3 regions of the Xenorhabdus cabanillasii genome follow, and region 1 is predicted to be linked to each of the others. Evidence: riboswitches for the same ligand, from Rfam matches in the RefSeq annotation. Region 1 holds a riboswitch; each other region holds the start of a gene.
The links. A riboswitch is a leader RNA that binds a small molecule or an ion and turns the genes downstream of it on or off. The one in region 1 is predicted to bind thiamine pyrophosphate.
Positions count from the first base shown of each region.

Region 2: linked by a shared signal. The riboswitch ahead of thiC (phosphomethylpyrimidine synthase ThiC) and the one ahead of thiB (thiamine ABC transporter substrate binding subunit) in region 1 are both predicted to bind thiamine pyrophosphate.
Region 3: linked by a shared signal. The riboswitch ahead of thiD (bifunctional hydroxymethylpyrimidine kinase/phosphomethylpyrimidine kinase) and the one ahead of thiB (thiamine ABC transporter substrate binding subunit) in region 1 are both predicted to bind thiamine pyrophosphate.

Region 1 is NZ_QTUB01000001.1:1,714,103-1,721,887, reverse strand. It holds gene lgt (prolipoprotein diacylglyceryl transferase) at 1-765, opposite strand, end outside; gene ptsP (phosphoenolpyruvate--protein phosphotransferase) at 849-3,095, opposite strand; gene rppH (RNA pyrophosphohydrolase) at 3,118-3,648, opposite strand; TPP riboswitch at 3,765-3,868, shown strand; gene thiB (thiamine ABC transporter substrate binding subunit) at 3,995-5,020, shown strand; gene thiP (thiamine/thiamine pyrophosphate ABC transporter permease ThiP) at 4,996-6,630, shown strand; gene thiQ (thiamine ABC transporter ATP-binding protein ThiQ) at 6,623-7,318, shown strand; gene rapA (RNA polymerase-associated protein RapA) at 7,722-7,785, shown strand, end outside.
Region 2 is NZ_QTUB01000001.1:1,558,826-1,566,610, forward strand. It holds gene BDD26_RS07490 (DUF1349 domain-containing protein) at 1-485, shown strand, start outside; gene thiH (2-iminoacetate synthase ThiH) at 639-1,778, opposite strand; gene BDD26_RS07500 (thiazole synthase) at 1,775-2,542, opposite strand; gene thiS (sulfur carrier protein ThiS) at 2,558-2,770, opposite strand; gene BDD26_RS07510 (HesA/MoeB/ThiF family protein) at 2,767-3,552, opposite strand; gene thiE (thiamine phosphate synthase) at 3,546-4,232, opposite strand; gene thiC (phosphomethylpyrimidine synthase ThiC) at 4,216-6,201, opposite strand; TPP riboswitch at 6,392-6,519, opposite strand; gene BDD26_RS07525 (HAD family hydrolase) at 6,632-7,294, opposite strand; gene nudC (NAD(+) diphosphatase) at 7,526-7,785, shown strand, end outside.
Region 3 is NZ_QTUB01000001.1:2,795,006-2,802,790, reverse strand. It holds gene trhP (prephenate-dependent tRNA uridine(34) hydroxylase TrhP) at 1-747, shown strand, start outside; gene fbaB (class I fructose-bisphosphate aldolase) at 1,356-2,405, shown strand; gene thiD (bifunctional hydroxymethylpyrimidine kinase/phosphomethylpyrimidine kinase) at 2,506-3,306, opposite strand; TPP riboswitch at 3,347-3,439, opposite strand; gene cspE (transcription antiterminator/RNA stability regulator CspE) at 3,574-3,783, opposite strand; gene BDD26_RS13120 (amino acid permease) at 4,563-5,924, opposite strand; gene BDD26_RS13115 (helix-turn-helix domain-containing protein) at 6,389-6,775, shown strand; partial or broken gene BDD26_RS13110 (N-acetylmuramoyl-L-alanine amidase) at 6,883-7,714, opposite strand.

The DNA of each region.
Region 1 (7,785 bases):
AAATAATCCAAGTTGGGCGTCAGGCTGACGGAAAAATTCAACGATGATACGGAATATACCGTAACCAATCAGGAATAGCCCTGAGACACTTCCCATCGGGCGTGGCTTACGAATAAATAAATTCAGAATAATAAACAGTACAATGCCTTCCAGCACCATTTCATACAGTTGTGAAGGATGGCGCGGCAGGACACCATACTTTTCCAAAACAGGCCATAGCGAGGAATTAGTGGTTGCCAGTGCGATATCTTCACTGCGAGAACCTGGGAACAACATTGCCCACGGTGTATCAAGTGTGACACGCCCCCACAACTCACCATTAATAAAGTTACCGATACGCCCCATACCTAAACCAAAAGGAACCAATGGCGCAACGAAATCAGCAGTTTGCAAGAAGTTGCGTTTAGTTCTGCGCGAGAACCACCACATTGCACAAATAACGCCAACCAATCCTCCGTGGAAAGACATACCGCCGTCCCAGACCTTAAACAGATACAGAGGATTATTCAGGAACATCGGCAGGTTATAGAACAGAACATAACCGAGGCGTCCGCCAATGAATACCCCGGCAAAACCTGCATACAGCAAGTTTTCTACTTCGTTCTTATTCCAGCCACTGTTTGGTTTTGCCGCACGACGATTTGCCAACCACATCGCAAAAACAAAACCAACCAGATACATAAAACCGTACCAGTGGAGAGATACGGGGCCGATTGAAAATATGACAGGGTCAATATTAGGAAATGCCAGGTAGCTAGTGCTCATCGTTCCCCACTAAAAATTGTTGTGTGAATGAATTTGTATGTTTATGCCCTAAGACAAATAATCGTAAATAATAGCATGGGCGGTTAAATGCCACCACGCACCAACCCACCAAGACCGTGGGTTTCCATAAATGCAGAGGAAATCTCTCTCACTTGTTGGCTGGTTTCCGCCTCCAATATTTCTTTAACAAAATGATTGAGTTCGCCGGCATCTAAATGATGCAGCAAGTACTTGATACGCGGGACACTTCGACCACTCATACTCAGGCTACGATAGCCAAGACCTATCAGAATCAGCGCCCCCATCGGCAAACCTGCCATTTCACCACAAACAGTAACGGGTAAGCCAATACGCTGGCTTTCATCAATAATCTGTTTTAAAGCTCTGATTACTGCCGGATGCAGGTTGTCATACAGAGAAGCGACATGGGTATTATTACGATCCACCGCAAGTAAATACTGGGTTAAATCGTTTGTACCGATAGAGATAAAATCAACCCGTTTCTTCAATTGTGGCAGCAGCAGGATCAGGGAAGGAACTTCTACCATGATCCCGATTTGTGGCATCGTAATAGTCGTAGCAACTGATCGTTCAACTTCTGCTTTTGCCCTGTCGATCAACTTCCTGGCTTCATCAATCTCTTCAATACTGCTCACCATCGGCAGCAATATTTTCAGGTTCTTCGTCTGTACATTGGCTTTCAGCATAGCTCTGAGCTGAATCAAAAATATTTCCGGCTGATCCAGGGTTATGCGAATTCCCCGCCAGCCAAGACAAGGGTTTTCTTCGTTAATTGGCATATAAGGAAGGTTTTTGTCAGCGCCAACATCCAACGTCCGCAATACGACTGATTTATCAGGAAAAAGTGTGAGCATTTCTTGGTAGCGGTTTTTCTGTTCATCTTCTGATGGAAAACCACTATACAGCATAAAAGGGATCTCAGTACGATACAACCCGACACCGTCGATACTATCGCCCATTTGTTGCTCATATTTCAAGCTCAAACCAGCATTGAGCTGAACCAATACTCTTTCCCCATTCTTAAGACGTGCTTTTTGCTGCAATTCGCCTTCAGCCAACTCGCTGAGCACCTGCTCTTCTTCAATAAGTTGGCGATATTCCTGAACAACCAGCGGCTCTGGTTCAATAAAAAATTCTCCGCGATAACCATCCAGAATCAACATCCGGTTATGCAGTAGTTCTGGTTGAATGTCTGCACCCATAATCGCAGGTATTCCCATTGCCCTGACCAATATTGCGGAATGAGAGTGAGTTGCCCCATCCCGTACAATGACACCAGCCAGCTTATCCTGTGGTATTTCAGCCAGTAAATTGGCGTTGAGTTCATCAGCAACCAGAATGAAATGTTCAGGCCACTGGTTGTTGCCAGTAAAAGAATCATCCAGATGAAACAATACCCGTTGCCCAAGTGCCCGTAAATCAGAGGCTCTTTCCCGCATATAGGCATCTTGCAGGCTGGCGAATTGCCCTGCATATTTCTCAATCACGGTCTTAACCGCCCATTCTGCGATAAAGCCGTTATCAACGGAATGAAACAGATCCTGTTTAAGTTTGGGGTCATTCAATAAATGGGAATAGAGATCAAAAATGGCAGCACTTTCTTTTTGTGAACTGGCTGTAAATCGTTTACTTATTCGACGACATTCTGCGGTTGCCAGTTCAAGGGCTTGGGTCAGACGAGAACGTTCAGCCTGATAATTCAGTGTTGATGCTGCAAATACTAGTTCGAGCGCTGGTTGAGAACAATCCTGCCATCCCTGAGCCATGACAATGCCATCGGAAACCGCCAGTGCCTTGATACGTGTCTGGCGATACTGGCCAAACAGCTCACGGGTCTGCGCTTGAGCAAGGATCGCAGCTAATTGCATAGCAAGTGTCACCATAAAGGATTCTTCACTTTCATCAAATAATCGGCGTTCATTTTGTTGAACAACCAAAATCCCTTGCAATTGGCGACGATAAATAATCGGAACCCCTAAAAAGGCCCGTAGATTTTTTTCTTTTACTTGAGGAATATATTTGAAACTGGGATGCTCACGCACATCGGCAAGGTTGATTAATTCCGACAAACGCCCGACTTCACCCACAACGCCTTCATCAAAGGAGAGGCTGATCACGCGTTTTCCCGGCTTTTTCAACCCCTTAGTAGCCATCAGGTAATAGCAACGACGCTGATGGTCTGCCAGATAAATAGAACAAACATCCGTGTTCATTGCTAAACAGGTTTCATTAACTAATAGCTCAAGCGCTTCCGATAAATTTGTTGCCATCGCAACCTTTTCAACAATTTCCCGTAAGCGCATGAGCATAACGATTACCTAAATTAATTACCTAACTTCTTCTACGTCGATATATATAGGTTGAATAGGGTTGTGAAGTAGATTCCTGCATTGGCATCACAATGGAAGAGAATTCTTTCATCACACGGCGGTATACATCTCGTTTAAACGAAACAACCTGCCTGACAGGATACCAATAACTCACCCAACGCCATCCATCAAACTCTGGTGTACTACTGCGCTGAACATTAATATCTGTTTCATTACAAAGCAACTGCAATAAAAACCAGCGTTGCTTTTGCCCGATACAAACGGGCTTTGTATCCCAACGCACCAAACGCTTGGGTAATTTGTAACGCAACCAGCTACGGGTGGAGGCGAGAACCCGTACGTCTTTGCGATTTAAACCAACTTCTTCGAACAACTCACGATACATCGCTTGTTCTGGTGATTCCCCCGGATTGATGCCCCCTTGAGGAAACTGCCAGGAATGCTGCCCATAACGGCGGGCCCATAGAACCTGCCCTTGACGATTACAAATTACAATTCCTACATTCGGGCGGTAGCCATCATCATCGATCACCAGACTACCTCTCGATAAAACGAATTTGAAAAGATAGCTAATTGTTTCACACTCATCTCAAGCGGTAAACCTCTATCATGGGACTTTGCAGTCACAACCGAAGTCTCTACAATACAGTCATCTCAACGGGGTGCGATTGTTGCGGGCAACATCGCTGAGAACAAACCCGTAGAACCTGATCCGGCTGATACCGGCGTAGGGATTTGAGTTGCTATTCATTGATATATAAATAGTAATTTTATCTGGTACTTTCTCAAATCCTTTGCCAATCTGCTAATAACTCATTTAATTATGAGTGTTAATAGCTACTGTTAATAACAATTATCAATAACTACAGGAGAGCAAAGTGTTTAAACATCTATTTTTCCGATTTATTGCGAGATTTATTGCGATAAGTGCATTATTGATTTCTGCATGTGCCTTCGCTCAGGCAGCACAAGCAAAGCCCACTTTAACCGTTTATACTTATGATTCATTCGCTTCTGAGTGGGGCCCCGGTCCTGTTATTAAAAAAGCTTTTGAAGCGGAATGCGATTGTGAATTGAAACTCGTCGCCCTGGAAGATGGTGTATCTTTACTGAACCGTATAAGAATGGAAGGCAAAAAAGCATCGGCAGATGTTGTCCTGGGGTTAGATAATAACCTGATCCAAGCTGCCCAACAGACTGGATTATTCACTCCTGGCCGTGTTGATACAACAAAGTTAAAACTGCCTGTCACATGGAATAACAATACCTTTATTCCTTACGATTACGGTTATTTTGCCTTTATTTACAACAAAAAGACCTTGCCTTATCCCCCCAAAAGCATGGAAGAGCTTATTAACAGCCACCAGAATTGGAAGATTATTTATCAGGATCCACGCACCAGTACCCCGGGGTTAGGTTTTTTACTCTGGATACAGGATATCTATGGTGATAATGCTGCGCAGGAGTGGCAGAAAATCGCCAAAAAAACACTGACTGTCACCAAAGGCTGGAGTGAGGCTTATGGGTTATTCCTGAAAGGTGAAGGGGATATGGTGCTTAGTTATACCACATCACCGGGCTATCACATCATATCTGAGAAAAAAGATAATTACGCCGCTGCTATATTCAAAGAGGGACACTATTTACAAATTGAAGTGGCCGCCCAGTTGACTTCCAGCAAACAGCCTGAATTGGCACAGAGATTCATGCAATTCATGATTTCCCCCGCATTCCAGCAAGCTATTCCGACTACCCAGTGGATGTATCCCGTGATTGATATACCCCTGCCAGAAGTTTTCAAACAGCTGCCCGTGCCTGAGAAATCACTGCAATTCAACGCAGATGAAGTGGCAAAACACCGTACACAATGGATCCGTACATGGCAAAGTGCTGTAAGCCGTTAATTGCGGGGTGGTTATTGCCGGGGGTGATTGCCTCCGGCCTGCTGCTTCTCATTGCCCTGTCAGCGTTCGGGGCACTGTGGTTTAATAATACATGGTTTAATAACGTATGGCTTAATGCGCCTGAAAGCCACTGGCAGACATTTTTGAGTGACAGCTATCTGTGGCATGTCATTGGTTTTACTTTCTGGCAAGCGTTTTTGTCTGCTTTATTCTCGGTCATACCTGCAATATTTCTGGCAAGAGCGCTCTATCGCCGTCATTTTCCGGGCAGAACGCTTTTTTTACGTCTATGCGCCATGACGCTGGTACTTCCTGTTTTAGTCGCTCTGTTTGGCATACTGACTGTTTATGGGCGTATTGGCTGGCTGGCTCATCTTTGCCAGTGGATAGGAATTGAATACCGTTTTACCCCCTACGGCCTGCAAGGCATTTTGTTGGCGCATATTTTCTTTAATATGCCAATGGCAACACGATTACTGCTCCAGTCGCTGGAAGGTATCGCAGTAGAACAACGGCAACTCGCAGCGCAACTTGGTATGAATGAATGGCAACATTTTCGCTTTGTCGAATGGCCTTATCTGCGCCGTCAGATCTTGCCAACGGCAGCACTGATTTTCATGCTGTGCTTTGCCAGTTTTGCCGCGGTACTCGCGTTGGGAGGCGGCCCTTCTGCAACTACAATTGAACTCGCTATTTATCAGGCTATTAAGTATGACTACGATCTTGGTCAGGCTGCTCTGCTCGCGCTGATCCAACTCTTTTGCTGTCTTGGTCTGGTTTTGCTGAGCCAAAAGCTCAAAGGGGTTCTTTCGGTGGGGTACGGTCATCAACAACAATGGCGTAATCCACAGGATTCATGGCTGAAAAAGCTATGCGACGGATTGCTTATCACCACAGCATTGCTGTTTTTGCTGCCGCCTTTGCTGGCCGTCATTGTGGATGGTTTGAACAGTGCCGCGTTTGATGTCCTCAGTAAACCCGCCTTGTGGCAGGCTTTCACTACCTCCATAATTATCGCGCCAGGTGCTGGTTTCTTATGTGTTTTACTGACTATGATGCTGTTATGGAGCAGCCGTGAGTTACGCCTGCGTCATTTATCCCGTTGGGGACAGGCAATGGAAAGCAGCGGCTTATTGATTCTTGCTATGCCCGGTATTGTCCTTGCGACAGGCTTTTTTATTCTGCTGAATAATACTGTTGGGTTGCCGGATTCCCCTTATGAGCTGATTATCCTGACCAATGCGTTGATGGCAATTCCCTATGCTTTGAAAGTACTGGATAATCCAATGCGTGATCTGGCTGAACGCTATAATCCGCTATGCCGATCTCTAAATATTCAGGGCGTCCATCGCCTGCGCTGGATTGAGCTTAAAGCGCTGAGAATTCCATTAGCGCAGGCACTGGCTTTCGCCAGTGTGCTGTCAATCGGGGATTTTGGTGTTGTCGCATTATTTGGAAACGAGAATTTCCGTACCCTGCCCTTCTACCTTTATCAACAAATCGGGGCATATCGCAGTCAAGATGGTGCTGTGACCGCATTCCTGCTACTGCTTCTCTGTTTTATTTTATTTAGTGTTCTTGAACGATTACCGGGCCGACGCCATGATTAAACTTGAAAATGTTACTTATACCTATGAACAGATTGCTATGCGTTTCGACGTCAACGTCGAAGCCGGCGAGCGTATTGCAATTCTCGGCCCCAGCGGAGCGGGTAAAAGTACATTATTAAGTTTAATGGCAGGCTTTCAATTCGCGAAGAGTGGTGATATCTGGTTAGATAAGGAAAATCATACAAATACAGCTCCTTCCAAACGCCCGGTATCCATGCTGTTTCAGGAAAATAATCTGTTTTCCCATTTAACCATTGAGCAGAATATTGGTTTGGGTTTACATCCCGGTCTTAAATTAAATGCTCAACAACGGCAAATGCTGCAACAAATTGCATCGCAAGTCTCACTGACAGAATATTTGAATCGCCTGCCCGCCCAGCTTTCCGGTGGGCAGCGCCAACGCGCAGCCCTGGCCCGCTGTTTAGTACGCCAGCAACCTATTTTATTACTGGATGAGCCTTTTTCAGCACTTGACCCTGCTTTGCGTAATGAAATGCTGGAATTACTGGATCTGGTATGTCGTGACCGAAAACTCACTTTACTGATGGTATCCCATAATCTTGATGATGCTGCCAAAATCGCACCGCGTTCTCTGCTGATTGTGGATGGAACAATTCGTTATGATGGTGCAACAGAGAAATTGGTGAATGGTGAAGTGCCTGAGGCGAGGATTTTGGGGATAGGGTGAAAAGCGAGAACTGGATTTCAATCTGGAGTATGTTGCCAGCCGCCCACAACTGCTGGAAAAACTGAATGAGATTATGCCAATTGCTGATGCCATCTTGCCATTTCTTCGGGATGATTTTATAACCCTGTTGTCGGGGCAAATGAACCTGTCTTTTGATTAATTGATATTTTTACAGGTGACGACTTGCTCAGCTTGAATTAACATAACGCCCCTCTGAAGGGAAATGACTCTTTTATGACCTATTTTTTCCGAAAAAGATGATGGAAGATGTCACTGAAACTAGTCAGAAAAACTAGTCATAAAAACTAACCCTATCGATAACCAATAATAATCGATATCCAACAAAAGCAGCCATCCTGCAACCATAAATAACATTATCTAACAGAAAACTGAGCCAAAATTTATGCCATTTACTCTTGGTCAACGCTGGATAAGCGATACAGAAAGCGAACTTGGATTAGGTACAG
Region 2 (7,785 bases), 160 kb from region 1:
AACGCCATAGTGGACATGTTTTTGGTGGTTATATAGAGGCTGCTTTTATCGAAGAAGGGTTCACTTTTCAGCTCTGCATTGAAGGGCGTTTTGAGCAGTTATACGATCAGGCCGGTATTATGTTGCTGGTGGATGAGCACCACTGGTTGAAAGCGGGTATTGAGCATTCTGATGGGCAGTCAACAATTGGCAGTGTACTGACCGCTCCTTGCTCTGATTGGGCAATGGGGGTTTTTCCGGGTGACCCTGATAGATTCTGGCTGCGTCTGACCTATCAGGAGGGTGCCATCCGGTTGCAATATTCCACTGATGGTAAGCGATGGCCATTGTTGCGGTTATCTCCTTTTAATATCAGTAATCACATTGATCAGCAGGTATTTGTTGGGGCTATGTGTTGCTCACCAGAACGTGAAGGATTACAGGTGAAATTCTCTGAATTCAAACTGACGTCATCATTGAACAAAGCTCTGCATGATTTGAGTTAGAGCCTATTCTATTGGTCTGTGTGTTTTGTGCACAGATTTTATTGAGATGATGGTTTGAATGATGGCAAACCGATCAGATGAAACGTCTTCTTTAAATAAAGAGTTAGATGATTATCCCTCATCCAATGTGGATGAGGGATATCATTTTATTTTTTATCCATGCCTGCCCAAATAACTGTCCCAATCCTTCCAAACTGGTTGTAATCCAGCTTTCACCAAAGCATCTGCAACCTGTTCAACGGAACGATGATCGTTTGGAGAGAACTGCTCCAGCTCGTGATGGTCATTATCGACATAACCACCCGGTTGGGTTTTGGAACCGGCACTGACACTATTTATTGCCAGTGGTACGACGTGATCGCGGAAATACGGGGATTCACGAGTGGAGAGGGAAAGCTCTACATCTGGTGCCAGCAGGCGGAATGCACAGATCAGTTGTACCAGTTCGGCTTCATTCATCAGAGAAGCGGGTTCAATGCCACCAGCACAGGGACGCAGGCGTGGAAAAGAGATGGAATAGCCGCTTTTCCAGAATTTTTTTTGCAGGTAGAACAGATGCTCTGCCACCATGTAACAGTCTGTGCGCCAGTTATGGGATAAACCGATTAACGCGCCCAAACCGATTTTGTCGATACCTGCCCGTCCGAGTCGTTCAGGGGTTTCCAGTCGCCAATGGAAATCCTGTTTTTTCCCTTTGAGATGATGTAATTGATAACTCGGCTCATGATAAGTTTCTTGATAAACCAGTACGCCATCCAATCCCAGAGTTTTTAGTTCTGCATATTCCTCTTGTGTCAATGGTTGTACTTCCATTGTGACAGAGCTGAAATAACGGTGTATTAAGGGAAGATAGCGGCGAAAATAGTCTATGCCGACCTTTTTCTGATGTTCCCCGGTTACCAGCAGGATATGCTCATACCCTAGTTTTTTGATGGCCTGACATTCAGCTTCAATTTCCTGTTCATTGAGCGTTTTACGTTTGATGTGGTTACTCATGGAAAAACCACAGTAAGTGCAGTCGTTGGCGCACAGGTTGGAAAGGTAAAGTGGGATGTAAAATCCCACGGTATTACCAAATCGCTGACGGGTTAATTGTTGTGCCCGCTGAGCCAAAGGTTCAAGGTAAGACCGCGCTGCGGGGGAGAGCAGTGCCATAAAATCATCCAATGTCAGATATTTGCTGTTCAGGGCATGTTCGACATCTTGTCTGGTTTTACTGTTGATACGCAGAGTGATGTCATCCCAATCTAACTGTTGCCAGCGTTGACGGAAGGTAGCTTCATTGCCTGTCATAGCACCCCCAGAAAATCGGTTAGTGGGCTGGAGGCTTCTGCGTGGGATTTCTGGCTTGCCATACCAGCCTGATGAGCAAATTCACCTGCTTCAATGGCTGCTTTAAATGCTTGCGCCATTTTGACCGGATTATGAGCAACGGCGATGGCGGTATTGACCAATACGGCATCGGCTCCCATTTCAATGGCTGCCAGTGCATGGCTTGGTGCGCCAATGCCAGCGTCTACGACGACAGGAACATGGGATTGTTCGATGATGATTTGCAGAAAATCACGGGTGAGCAAGCCCTTGTTTGAACCAATAGGAGCGCCTAATGGCATCACAGCAGCACAGCCCACTTCTTCCAGACGGCGGCACAGAACCGGATCTGCGCCACAGTACGGCAGAACAACAAAACCGTCTTTGACTAACTGCTCTGCACCTTTCAGAGTTTCTACCGGATCGGGCAACAGGTATTTTACGTCAGGGTGAATTTCCAGTTTGATCCAGTTGGTGCCCAGAGCTTCTCGTGCAAGGCGGGCGGCAAACACGGCTTCCTCTGCGGTTTTTGCCCCGGAAGTATTGGGCAGGAGTTTGACTCCTAACTTTTGTAATGGTGCGAGAATGCCATCATTGTTGCCATGCAGATCGATACGTTTCATGGCCATTGTGACTAACTGGCTGCCGGAAGCTCGGATAGCTTCCATCATCAGTCCCGCATTGGCGAATTTACCTGTTCCTGTAAACAGCCGGGAGTGAAAGGGGGTATCAGCGATTTTTAACATGATTAACCTCCGGCATTAGCCACCAGCAATGGCCTGAAACAGCAGGATATTGTCCCCGTCATTAATCAGGTGAGTATCCCATGCTGAGCGCGGGATAATGGTCTGATTAATGGCTAACGCAGTGCCCGATTGAGTACGCTGTATATGTTCCAGTAACTGTTGTACCGTCATAGGCTTATTCACAGGATTCGGCAGTGTGACTGTTTGATCGTTGACGATGATGTTCATGCGATTTTTTTTCCTGAAACTGTTTTATCTATAAAAGATAATGTTCCGCAGATTGGGCATTGCGGTGATGCAGTCAGCTGTAATGTGCTCCAGCTTTGTTGCCTGCCATCAAACAGCCGTAGTTTTCCACTCAGATGAGAAGAGAGACCGGCCAGCATTTTGATTGCTTCCAGCGCTTGCAGTGTGCCGATAACACCGACGACTGGCCCCAGAACACCAGCAGTCCGACAATTACGTTGCGGCTCTTCCTGATCGGGATAGAGGCAGGCATAACAGCCATGTTGGTAAGGGGGTTCAAACACCATAAGTTGCCCGCTGAACCCCACAGCACTGCCACTGATAAGAGCGGTATTGGTCTCAACACAGGCAGCATTAATTGCATGCCGGGTTGCCATGTTATCGCTGCAATCCAATATCAGGTCGATTTGCCGGACAAGGTTTGTCAGTGACGTTTTATTTTGGCGTTTACTAATAACGGTAAGATTGACAAGGGGATTTAAATCGGCCAATTGCTCTGCCGCCAGAGCCGCTTTTCCGGCGGAAATATCTGCCGTGCGATAGAGGATTTGGCGTTGCAGGTTAGAGATATGTAATTTGTCATCATCTGCAAGATAGAGGTGTCCCACGCCTGCTGCGGCGAGATAAAGTGCTGCGGGGGAGCCTAATCCTCCGACTCCAACAATTAATATTTTGTTTGCTTTTAATTTTTCCTGTCCGTCAGGGCCGATGTCTTCCAGTAACAATTGGCGGCTGTACCGCATAAATTCCTGATCGTTTAACATAGGAGCCTCCGATCATTTCTCTCAACGATCCCTTCAACCATGATTCCTTCAACTAAATGAAGCAATCTGGATGTTGCCTGTCGCCAGTCTTTGGCTTTAGTGATGGCACTGACCAGCGCCACACCCCCGACACCTGTTGCGACCACATCCGGTACACGCTCCAGTGAGATACCGCCGATGGCAACGGTAGGAAATTCTGGCGTGATCTCCACCTGATGTTTCAGTGCGATAAGCCCCTGTGGCGATGATGGCATCTCTTTGGTCGTGGTCGGGAAAATATGTCCCAGTGCGATATAAGATGGGCGCAGAGCTTTTGCCCGTGCTAATTCCTGTTCGTTATGGGTGGAAATACCCAGACGAAGTCCGGCCTGTTGGATGGCCTGAAGATCGGTGATATCCAAATCTTCCTGTCCCAGATGTACACCATAGGCACGGTGTTTGATTGCCAGACGCCAGTAATCGTTGATGAACAGACGAGCGCTGTATTGATTCCCCAGTGTAATGGCCTGCCGGATATCGTCCTCCACTTGCTCTTCGGACATATCTTTGATGCGCAATTGCAGGGTTCTGACACCCGCTTCCAGTAATCGCCCAATCCACATCAGGGAATCCACAACGGGATATAGCCCTAACCGGTGTTCAGTTGGAGCAAAGGATATCGTTTTAAGCTGATTTGACATCGTTGATATCCTCGGTACGGTGATACAGTTCACTGCCATGAACACGGAATTCTTCGGACATCTGTTCCATGCCAGCTTCTTGCTCCAGTTTTGCGGCATAATCTCGCACATCCTGCGTGATCTTCATTGAACAGAATTTTGGCCCACACATTGAGCAGAAGTGAGCAACTTTACCGGATTCTTGTGGTAAGGTTTCATCGTGATAAGCGCGGGCAGTTTCAGGATCAAGCGCCAGATTAAATTGATCTTCCCAGCGGAATTCAAAACGGGCTTTTGACATGGCGTTATCGCGGATTTGTGCACCGGGATGACCTTTAGCAAGATCTGCCGCATGAGCGGCGATTTTGTAGGTGATCAGCCCCTGCTTCACATCCTCTTTGTTTGGCAGGCCGAGATGCTCTTTGGGAGTGACATAACACAGCATGGCACAGCCGAGCCAACCGATCATTGCAGCGCCAATACCGGAGGTGAAATGGTCATAACCCGGCGCGATATCAGTTGTCAGTGGCCCCAGGGTATAGAATGGCGCTTCGTGGCAATGCTCCAGTTCTTCTGTCATATTGCGGCGAATTAACTGCATCGGAATATGCCCCGGCCCTTCTATCATCACCTGAACATCATATTCCCAGGCAATTTTGGTCAGCTCACCGAGGGTATGCAGTTCGGCAAATTGTGCTTCATCATTAGCATCCTGAATGGAGCCGGGGCGCAACCCGTCCCCCAAAGAGAGGGAAACGTCGTAGGCCGCACAGATTTCACAAATTTCACGAAAATGAGTATAGAGAAAGTTTTCCTGATGATGGGAAAGGCACCATTTCGCCATAATTGAACCACCACGGGAAACAATGCCTGTCAGGCGCTTGGCGGTCATAGGAACGTAACGCAGCAACACTCCCGCATGGATGGTGAAATAATCCACACCTTGTTCGGCCTGCTCCAGTAACGTATCGCGGAACATTTCCCATGTCAGGTTTTCCGCGATGCCATTGACTTTTTCCAGTGCCTGATAAATAGGAACTGTGCCGATGGGGACTGGGCTGTTACGTAGTATCCATTCACGGGTTTCGTGGATGTAGCGTCCGGTGGAGAGATCCATCACAGTGTCAGCACCCCAGCGGGTAGACCAAATCAATTTTTCAACTTCTTCTTCGATAGAGGAAGTGACGGAGGAATTACCGATATTGGCATTAACTTTCACCAGAAAATTACGTCCGATAATCATTGGCTCAGATTCTGGATGATTAATGTTAGCAGGAATAATCGCACGGCCGGATGCCACTTCCTGACGGACAAATTCAGGCGTGATGTTATCCGGTAAATTTGCTCCGAAACTTTGCCCTGCATGTTGTTGGAGCAGAATTTCACCACGGATACGTTCACGCCCCATATTTTCACGCAGTGCGATAAATTCCATTTCCGGTGTAATGATATCTTGGCGTGCATAGTGCAATTGAGTCACGCGCCTGCCTTGTTTGGCTTTTAATGGATGGGAACGATGTTTGAAGCGCAGGTGATCCAGTCCGGCATCTGCAAGACGCTGTTGAGTAAAATCAGAACTGAGGATTGCGACAGGTTCAGTATCATTGCGCTCTTCAATCCACGGTTGGCGGATCTTCTGCAAACCAGTTTGTACATTCAGTATGGCTTCAGGATCACCATAAGGGCCGGAAGTGTCATAAACAGGTATGGGTTCGTTTTCCTCAAATTGAGGCTCCTCTTTCGTTCCGCCAATCAGTGTGGGGGATAACTGGATTTCCCGCATAGGAACCTGAATATCTTCGCGTGATCCTGCCAGATAAATACGGTTTGAATTGGGAAATGTCACACCTTGAATCGAACTGATAAATTCCTGTGCTGCATCTCGTTGGGCTTTACGTGGCCGTGCTGGATGGGCTTTAGGTGAGATATTGGTTGCAGGGATAATATCAGCGGTAGAGGTAACGCTGTTGTTGGTAATCGCATTAGACATAGCAAATTCCTGACTGTGTTATCGCCTGTCTCATTGCGCAAATAAACATGACGCTCAGATAGGGCTTAAGTTGAGAAAATTGCTTGTCTGGAGCTCGCAGGGAGTAATGGTTGATTGCTGAATTACGTCATCTGAACAGATTTGTTTGCACAACAACTTATCTGTACCACAAGAAGAAGAACATATCAGCGGGGTGATTACTCTTGTTCCCTTCGCGGGTATTAGCCCGATCAGGTTCTGCGGATCCCGAATAAACGGTCTCAGCCTGTGTCCACCGTGGTGATATAGGGTGAACGCTAGGCACTCCGACAAGAAAACACCCAGAGTATAAAGGGGATTCTGAAAACTGCAACCAGAAAGCGTTAAGCTGAAACCAGAACTAAACCAGAACATTTCGTGTGAGACTGGCTTCCTGGGGTTAATTACTTGACTATAAAGCCCAATTCAATTGTTTCCAGCCATGAGCTTTTGCTGCCGCCCGTAATTGTATATCTGGATTGACAGTAAAGACTTCGCTGGCAAATCGGCACATCGGTAAGTCATTCGCAGAGTCTGTATAAAAATAGATATGTTGTGGCGATAAATTCTGCTCTGCCAGCCATTGTTGTAAACGGACAACTTTTCCTTCCCGGAAGGTAGGGATACCCTGAATGTCTCCGGTATAACAACCATCTTCCATTACCATATCAATCCCCATTGCTGTTTGTACTCCAAATGCAGCAGCGATTTTCTTAACTACAAAAGAAACGGTAGCAGAAATGATGATGACAGGAATGTTTTGATGGTGGTAGATATCTAATTGTTTTCTGGCGGCAGGATAGAAGACAGGTTTGATTTTGGTTTCCACAAAATCGGTCAGCCAGATATCTATTTGCTCATGAGGAATTTGGCTGATTGCCTGTAAGTTGGTCGCCAGATACTCTTGCATATTCAGCTTTCCTGCACAGTAATCCGATATCATTTTCTGGTCTGCCTCTATAAAGCGCGGATCAGTAATGATGCCTTTTTCCCATAAATAACGAGTCCAGAGCTGGCTGGAATCCCCGCAAATCAGGGTATCATCCAGATCAAATACGGCAACCTGTTGTGACATAGTTGTTATTCCTTAATTTAGGATACTTATTGATACCTGCATATTATTGATTGAAAGAAAATCAAACACTTTATTTGCATTAAATGGGTATTCAGAAACGTAATTAATATAACAGATTGCAGACAGAATACGATGAGGAGTATGCTGTACTTATACCAAGATTTAATAACATTTAATTAACATTTCAATGTGGCTATGACACAACATCCGATGCAACAAATGATGGAACCGATGATGCAAAAGAAATTAACAGGCACAGAACGAGGCTGGTGGATTGTCAGCCTTGAAAACAGAGTTTGGCTACCACAAGGGGAATTGCCATCAGGAACAGCCAGTCAGTGGTCATTGCAAGGTTATGTGGCTTACGTTATCGGTGAATGGTCGGGAGAAACTGTTTGGTTGATACGCCATAAGATGGAAGCAGATATGTCTTCTCCTCGTCGGATTGCAGAGCAAGATCTCAGGTTATTTCAACTGGCAGGACGCGGAAT
Region 3 (7,785 bases), 1.1 Mb from region 1:
CATATCCATGATCCTATTATGGTTAAAAATATTCCGGTTAAAAATGTTGAGCCAACTCTGGGAGAAGGTGCCCCGACAGACAAAGTATTCATGATCGAAGAAGCCAGACGTCCCGGTGAGTATATGAGTGCATTTGAAGATGAACATGGCACCTATATTATGAACTCTAAGGACTTACGTGCAATTGAGCATGTAGAACGACTGACCAAAATGGGCGTTCATTCATTGAAAATAGAAGGCCGCACAAAATCTTTCTACTATTGTGCCCGAACTGCTCAGGTATATCGCCGTGCCATTGATGATGCAGTGGCTGGAAAACCTTTCGATCCTACATTGATGAGCACACTGGAAGGTTTGGCACATCGAGGTTATACAGAAGGCTTTTTGCGCCGTCATACTCACGATGCTTACCAGACTTATGAATATGGTTATTCAGTATCAGACACACAGCAATTTGTCGGAGAATTTACCGGCAACCGGGTCAATGGTCTGGCAGAGGTGGCAGTAAAAAACAAATTTTTCGTTGGTGACAGCCTTGAGGTTATGACCCCAGCGGGCAATATCAACTTTATGCTGACATCAATGACAAACAAAAAAGGCCAGCCCATCGAAGTCGCGCCGGGGGATGGTCACATCGTTTATCTGCCTGTTCCTGTAGAAATTGAACTGAATTATGCTCTGCTGATCCGCAATTTAAAAGGAGGTAATACCAGAGCACCGCATGTGAAAACGGATCTTTTAAAATAATCTGGCATGGATTTTAAAGAAATAGTTCCATTTTTTTAGAAACAGATCACATCAATACTATTTTATTTCTCGTATTATCAGCTCTGAAAAATGAAGAACTAAAAAAGTTTCACTGTAAGACTAGGAACCACCTCCTTGGCTAGCTCAATCTCCCTTGGGCTAGCCTTTTTCTTTTATATAAAATGATTTAAATTCAAACAATTAACCATAACATCAAACATCAGCAATCATTGATTAAATTAATAATTATTGGATTTCTTTTTGCCAAAATTGACGCATATTTAATAACAAAATTAATTGTAAATAAAAAAACCATCTCAGATAAATATTATTCAAATTACTGAAGGCATTTTTAGAGAAATATATTTTCGATTGGCAGATCCAAAAACGCGCTGAAATACTTATTCACAACAGATTGCCCCAACATTATTTCATTGCACACACCTGCATAACGGGTATGGAATAGTGAAATTTTAATAAACATAGCATTAACTGTAAAAAATAGCTTCGACTGAAGCGATCCACTACAGTTTCCCTCTCTGCTTATCTTGTACTCAGTACAAATATAAACAACAATCAGTAGCGCCTTTTGCAAACTGGAGTTAAACATGACTGATATAGTGAAGTTGTTAGGAAAAGACGCAGAAAGTTTATTGCAACATCAATGCAATACCATTTCACATGAAAATCTTTACCTCCCAGGCACAGATTTTGTCGATCGTGTAATGGTTGAAAATAATCGGCCAAACTCTGTGTTGCGCTCAATGCAAACTTTGTTTAATCACGGGCGCCTGGCTGGAACTGGCTATCTTTCAATTTTGCCAGTCGATCAAGGTGTTGAACACTCGGCAAGTGCTTCTTTTGCAACCAACCCACTCTATTTTGATCCTAAAAATATTGTTGAATTAGCAATCGAAGCAGGATGTAACTGTGTTGCCTCAACTTATGGTGTTCTGGCATCTGTCTCCCGCCGCTATGCCCATAAGATTCCGTTTTTGGTGAAACTTAATCACAACGAGACGCTGACCTATCCAGCTCAATATGACCAAACCTTGTATGCCAGCGTTGAGCAAGCGTTTAATATGGGGGCAGTTGCAGTTGGTGCTACGATTTATTACGGCTCTCCCGAATCACGCCGCCAGATAGAGGAAATTTCTGCCGCTTTCGAACGAGCGCATGAATTAGGTATGGTAACTGTGCTGTGGGCTTATTTACGCAATTCAGCTTTCAAAAAAGATGGCGTTGATTACCATACAAGTGCCGACTTAACTGGTCAGGCAAACCATCTGGCAGCGACTATCGGCGCAGATATCGTTAAACAAAAAATGGCAGAAACCAATGGCGGATATACCGCAATCAGTTTCGGGCACACAGATAAACGTGTCTACACTGATCTAACAACAGATCACCCTATCGACTTGGTTCGCTATCAACTCGCCAACTGCTATATGGGACGTGCAGGCCTGATCAATTCTGGCGGAGCTTCGGGGGTGAATGATCTGAGTGATTCTGTGCGTACCGCAGTCATCAACAAACGTGCCGGAGGTATGGGACTGATCCTGGGACGCAAGGCATTTAAGAAATCAATGAAAGAAGGCGTTTCACTGATCCATTCTGTTCAGGATGTCTATCTTGACAAGAGCGTCACCATCGCCTGATAGAATTTGCTTAATTTACTGTATTAGAAATGGGGATTTCATATCCCCATTTTGAATCACACTACCACGATATTATTGTGATAATTCCTACGGCTATTTCTTACCACCACTGATGAAAATGATGCACAGGCCCTATTCCTTTCCCGACATTTAGCGTATCTGCCTGCATTAAAGCATTCTGCAAATAGGCCTTTGCCACGGGTATTGTACTCTGCCAATCGGCATAACGCGGCCGCAGTGCTGTAAGAGCAGCCGACAACGTACAACCAGTTCCGTGTGTATGGCGTGTATTAACTCTGGGTGCCGTAAAACGCCACTCCCCTTCAGACGTAAACAACCAATCCGGACTTTCTCCATTGTCCAAATGCCCTCCTTTTAATAAAACAGCCTGGCATCCCATTGATAATAGCTCGCGTCCTTGTCGCAACATTTCAGCTTCTGTTTCAGCAAGAGAGCATTTCAATAATGTTGCGGCTTCGGGTAAATTTGGTGTAATCAAAGAGACAGTTGGCAACAATAATTCCGTCATCGCTTTTACCGCTTCCTGCGATAATAAAGGATCACCGCTCTTTGCCAGCATAACGGTATCTAACACGATATAAGGAACCGGATAACGGTGGAAAACTTCTGAAACGACATGAACGTTGGCAGAATTAGACAACATGCCGATCTTAACACTATCTATTCTGACATCTGAAAGTACAGATTCAAGTTGAGCAGAAATAAAGCAGGGTTCAATATTGTAAACTGTCTGCACTCCTGTTGTATTTTGCGCAACAAGAGCTGTTATTACAGTCGTTCCATATACGCCAAGTGCAGAAAATGTTTTTAGATCAGCTTGAATGCCGGCACCACCGCTAGGATCGGTTCCTGCAATGGTCAATGAATTAATTCTCATGATGGTAGTTCCTGCCACCAGCCCAAGAAAAGCGGATATCAAACCAGAGATACCAAGACTTCCCTACGCTGGCATTATCCAGATCAGGTAATACGGGTACTTCTCAGTTCATTTAAGAACGCCCCGAGCCAAAATAAAAATCACTCTATTAGTATCCCAATAGAGTGATATTTGCAATACGTTATCGTTAATGAATGGAAAAGGTTAACGATAGATATATTCAGCCAGCCACCAACATACCAGCTAAAATAAATTTGTTACTACTTCTTACTATAAAGTCGTGACATTTGCAGCGGCTGGACCTTTAGGGCCATCCTGAATTTCAAACTCAACTTGTTGGCCTTCAGACAATGTTTTAAATCCATCTTTCATAATTGCAGAAAAATGTACAAATACATCTTTGCTGCCATCAGCTGGAGTAATAAAACCAAAACCTTTAGACTCGTTGAACCACTTCACAGTACCAGTGATTTTTGCCATTTCAAAAATTTCCTTTGAATCACTTTATTCGCCGATTGACATAAAAAGAAACAAACCAGTATTCGTTGCTGCTATTCATTAACAGAAACAGTACTTCGTTTACCCAGGTGTTTTATTACATACTCTTTATATAATCGCAAGCCATTTTTTTCAGGTGCACGAGCTAACGCACATATTTTAAATTCTTAATATCTATTCTGATTTAATATTGTCCGAAAGCATTTATATTACATAACCACATGAATTAGCAGAAAAATAAAACATTAACTTAATGAAATGATTTTTACTTATTTAATATATAATTCTGTTTTCTACACCTATTAAGAGGTACTCTAGAGAGTTATAACTTTTAAAATAAATTGAAGAAGCAATAAAATGATAGCTAATTTTATGTTAATGCCTGAAAGTAAAATATGATTACTCCAAATTTGGCTAGTTTACGTTTTGTTTAGCCTTTATTAAATATTGTTCAATTAAAACACTCATACTTCAACTTTTAAACTCCAGCTATTCTAGCAATATGTCAGATGATTACATAATGTTTATAACACCGGAGTGACTGAACTTTAAATAACAAATTGTCCAGATATCAACCTACAGTAAATATCATTATAGGATAACATTCATTTTATATGCAATTTTGTAGGTATTTTTTTAAACGATTTTCTTTTGCTTAAATAACACTTTGTCATAACGCTCTAATAAAATTGGTTTCATTATAAAAATCAGCCGAGCATAATGCCCGGCTGGAAAAGTGTACGCATTTTCAGCAAAACAATTTATGCCTTGACCTTATTTGATTTGGAAGATAAATAACCTACCCATAATATTCCGATCCAAAACGGCATCAGGATAACTGATACACGTATATCAGGCATCGTCAGAATAATAACAAGAATGAAAGCCAAGAAAATCAAACAGAGAAAATTACCAAATGGATACCAAAATGCCTGGAATTTTGTCTTAACACCTTCTGCATTTTTTGCAGCGCGAAATTTCAAGTGTGATATACAGATCATAATCCAGTTAATCACCAGCGTTGTAACTACCAATGCCATCAAAAGCTCAAATGCTTTACCAGGCATAATATAGTTAATCAATACGCCTATTGATGTAGCCAACGCCGACAATCCAATTGACAAAACGGGAACACTACGCTTGTTCACTTTAGTCAAAATACTCGGTGCATTACCTTGTTTCGCCAGACCATACAACATCCGGCTATTACAATAAACACCACTGTTATAAACAGACAACGCCGCAGTCAATACAACAATATTCAGAACATTTGCGACCCAAAAACTATTCAGATTATGGAAAATCAAAACAAATGGACTGCCTCCCTCCACAACATCCTTCCACGGATAGAGAGAGAGCAAAATGAACAACGAACCGATATAAAATAGCAGAATACGATAAACAACCTGATTAGTTGCCTTTGGTATATTAACTTCTGGATTTTCAGCCTCTGCCGCAGTGATCCCGACAGTTTCCAAGCCACCAAATGAAAACATGATAACGGCCATTGCCATAATCAGGCCGACAACGCCATTAGGCATAAAACCGCCCTGCTGCCATAAGTTGGTTACACTGGCCTGTGGCCCTCCCGTGCCGGAAATGAGCAGATAAGAACCAAAAAGGATCATTCCGATGATAGCTGCAACTTTGATAATAGAGAACCAGAACTCAGCTTCCCCATATAACCTGACATTAATCAGATTTACGGCATTAATCAGCACAAAGAATATCGCAGCAGAAACCCATGTTGGAGTTTCAGGCCACCAATACTGGATATACATACCAACAGCGGTGAGTTCCGCCATCCCGACAAGTATAAACATTGCCCAATAATTCCAACCGGACAGAAAACCCGCAAAATTACCCCAATATTTATAAGCAAAGTGGCTAAACGAACCCGCTACCGGCTCTTCAACAACCATTTCACCCAATTGACGCATTATCAAAAATGCAATAAATCCACTAATGGCATACCCAAGAAGAACCGAAGGCCCGGCCATTTTTATCGTTTGAGCAATGCCCAAAAATAACCCTGTTCCTACTGAGCCACCGAGAGCAATAAGCTGGATATGCCTGTTCTTTAAACCACGCTTAAGCGTAGATTGTTCTATTTGTCCTGTCATCTAGTCCTCTTTATGATGCTTGGAACCGGTTTAAACTGTTTTATTTGTTGTTGTGGACCTGAACAGACCGAAGAAACCTTATATTTCCTCTATCATTATGTGATCTGCCGTAGCCAAACTACCCTGGTGTGGTTGCTACCAAGACAGATTCTGATTTTAATCCAATAATTAGTTTACTCATTCAAATCAAGTGAATATTAAAGCATCATTTACGAAGAATGAATACCGAAAATGAATGTTTACATACATACTTGCAAGAGAATTATTGGGATGTATATCAAAAAAGCAAATATTGGATAATAGTGCAGCTTTCTAATTCAAATCTTCTATCACAATGCTTGTAATACATATCCAGATCCAATAAGCATAAAATTAGGCGTATTATTATCTATTAAGCATAAAACTAAAATCTTGAAAAAAAGTTGTGTATACTTCCTCTCACCTTTAACCAATTTATAATTGTAATGCCACAGGATAATCACTTAGCACTTGTATGCGCACTAAGTAAATGGATAGAAAATCACCTTGGGCGAGTCATCCATCTTGAAGAACTTGCTGCTTACTCTGGCTATTCGCTTTGGCACATGCAGAAAATATTCAAGGAAGTCACCGGAATATCGCTTGGTAAATATATACGCCAACGTCGATTAGCGGGTGCTGTGCACCTTCTGAAGAACAGCTCCCTACCCATTTTTGATATCGCCCTGGATTTTGGCTTCGGCTCTCAATCTCACTTTACTTATATGTTCCGTAAAGAATATGGCATTACACCTTACGACTTTCGTCAAAGTACAGATACAGAGCTTGAAGTTAAACTTCCTCTGCATCTGACTTACAATTGCCAATCATGAAACACGCTATTTTGCGGCCAGATATTGACGTCAGGCCGCAATATTACCAGCCTTAATCTCTCTCAGTCGTAAGAGAGCGTGGTACTGCTACTACATTCATTATCATTTCATTTATATTTTTCGATTAATGCCAAAGCTATCGCTTCAGTTTCTGCATCGGGATTACCCCGAATATCTGACGGACGAAAATGCATCTGAAACACCTGAATTACCTTCTGAGTATCTTCATCCAGAAAACCTGTCTGGGGAATGGAATAGCCATAAGCAGCCAAGGCTTTTTGTATTCCAATAACAGGAACCAGAGTATCTGGCAATCTGTTAGCTAAATATCTATTTACTGTAGTAAGATCAGGCCAAGCACCAATACCTTGCTCATAAAGCTCCCGCCACGGAAAAACAGGACCGGGATCTTCTTTCCGAAGTGGTGCGATATCAGAATGACCAACCACATTTACTGCCTCGATTTTATTCCTGCGAATGATATCTTTTGCCAACCTGATCAAGGCATCAATTTGTGATGGGTGATATATGCACCACTCTTTTTTTAATAAAATATTGCTTAAAACCACAATTGACAATTTCTATGCCAATAGAATAACTGTTTAAATTCTTATACCCTCTCCACTCACTTCTACCTGCATGCCAGGCTTTTTCTTTCTCAGAGGATAATTGAAAGATAATCGGCTCATTATTCTTATAATTAGGTTGAGATGGGATCAGATATTGAACACTGACATTACCATTCGTCAAAACTCGCAGAGAGTTCCTATCATTCAGTGCCGTATAGTGCAACACAAGAAATTTGACCGATTCAAGGTCCTGCCTGGTCGAATACGAATAAGAATGATCAATAAGATAATTATCTCTTTCTTCTAATGGGGTTTTATGACTGCAACCAACCAATAGTGTAAGGAATACACCTATTAAGATTTTTCTCATCATATTAAAACAATAAAAAAATTGAATGATGTGCTACGTATAGTAGATGAAATTACAATAAAAATAAAAGC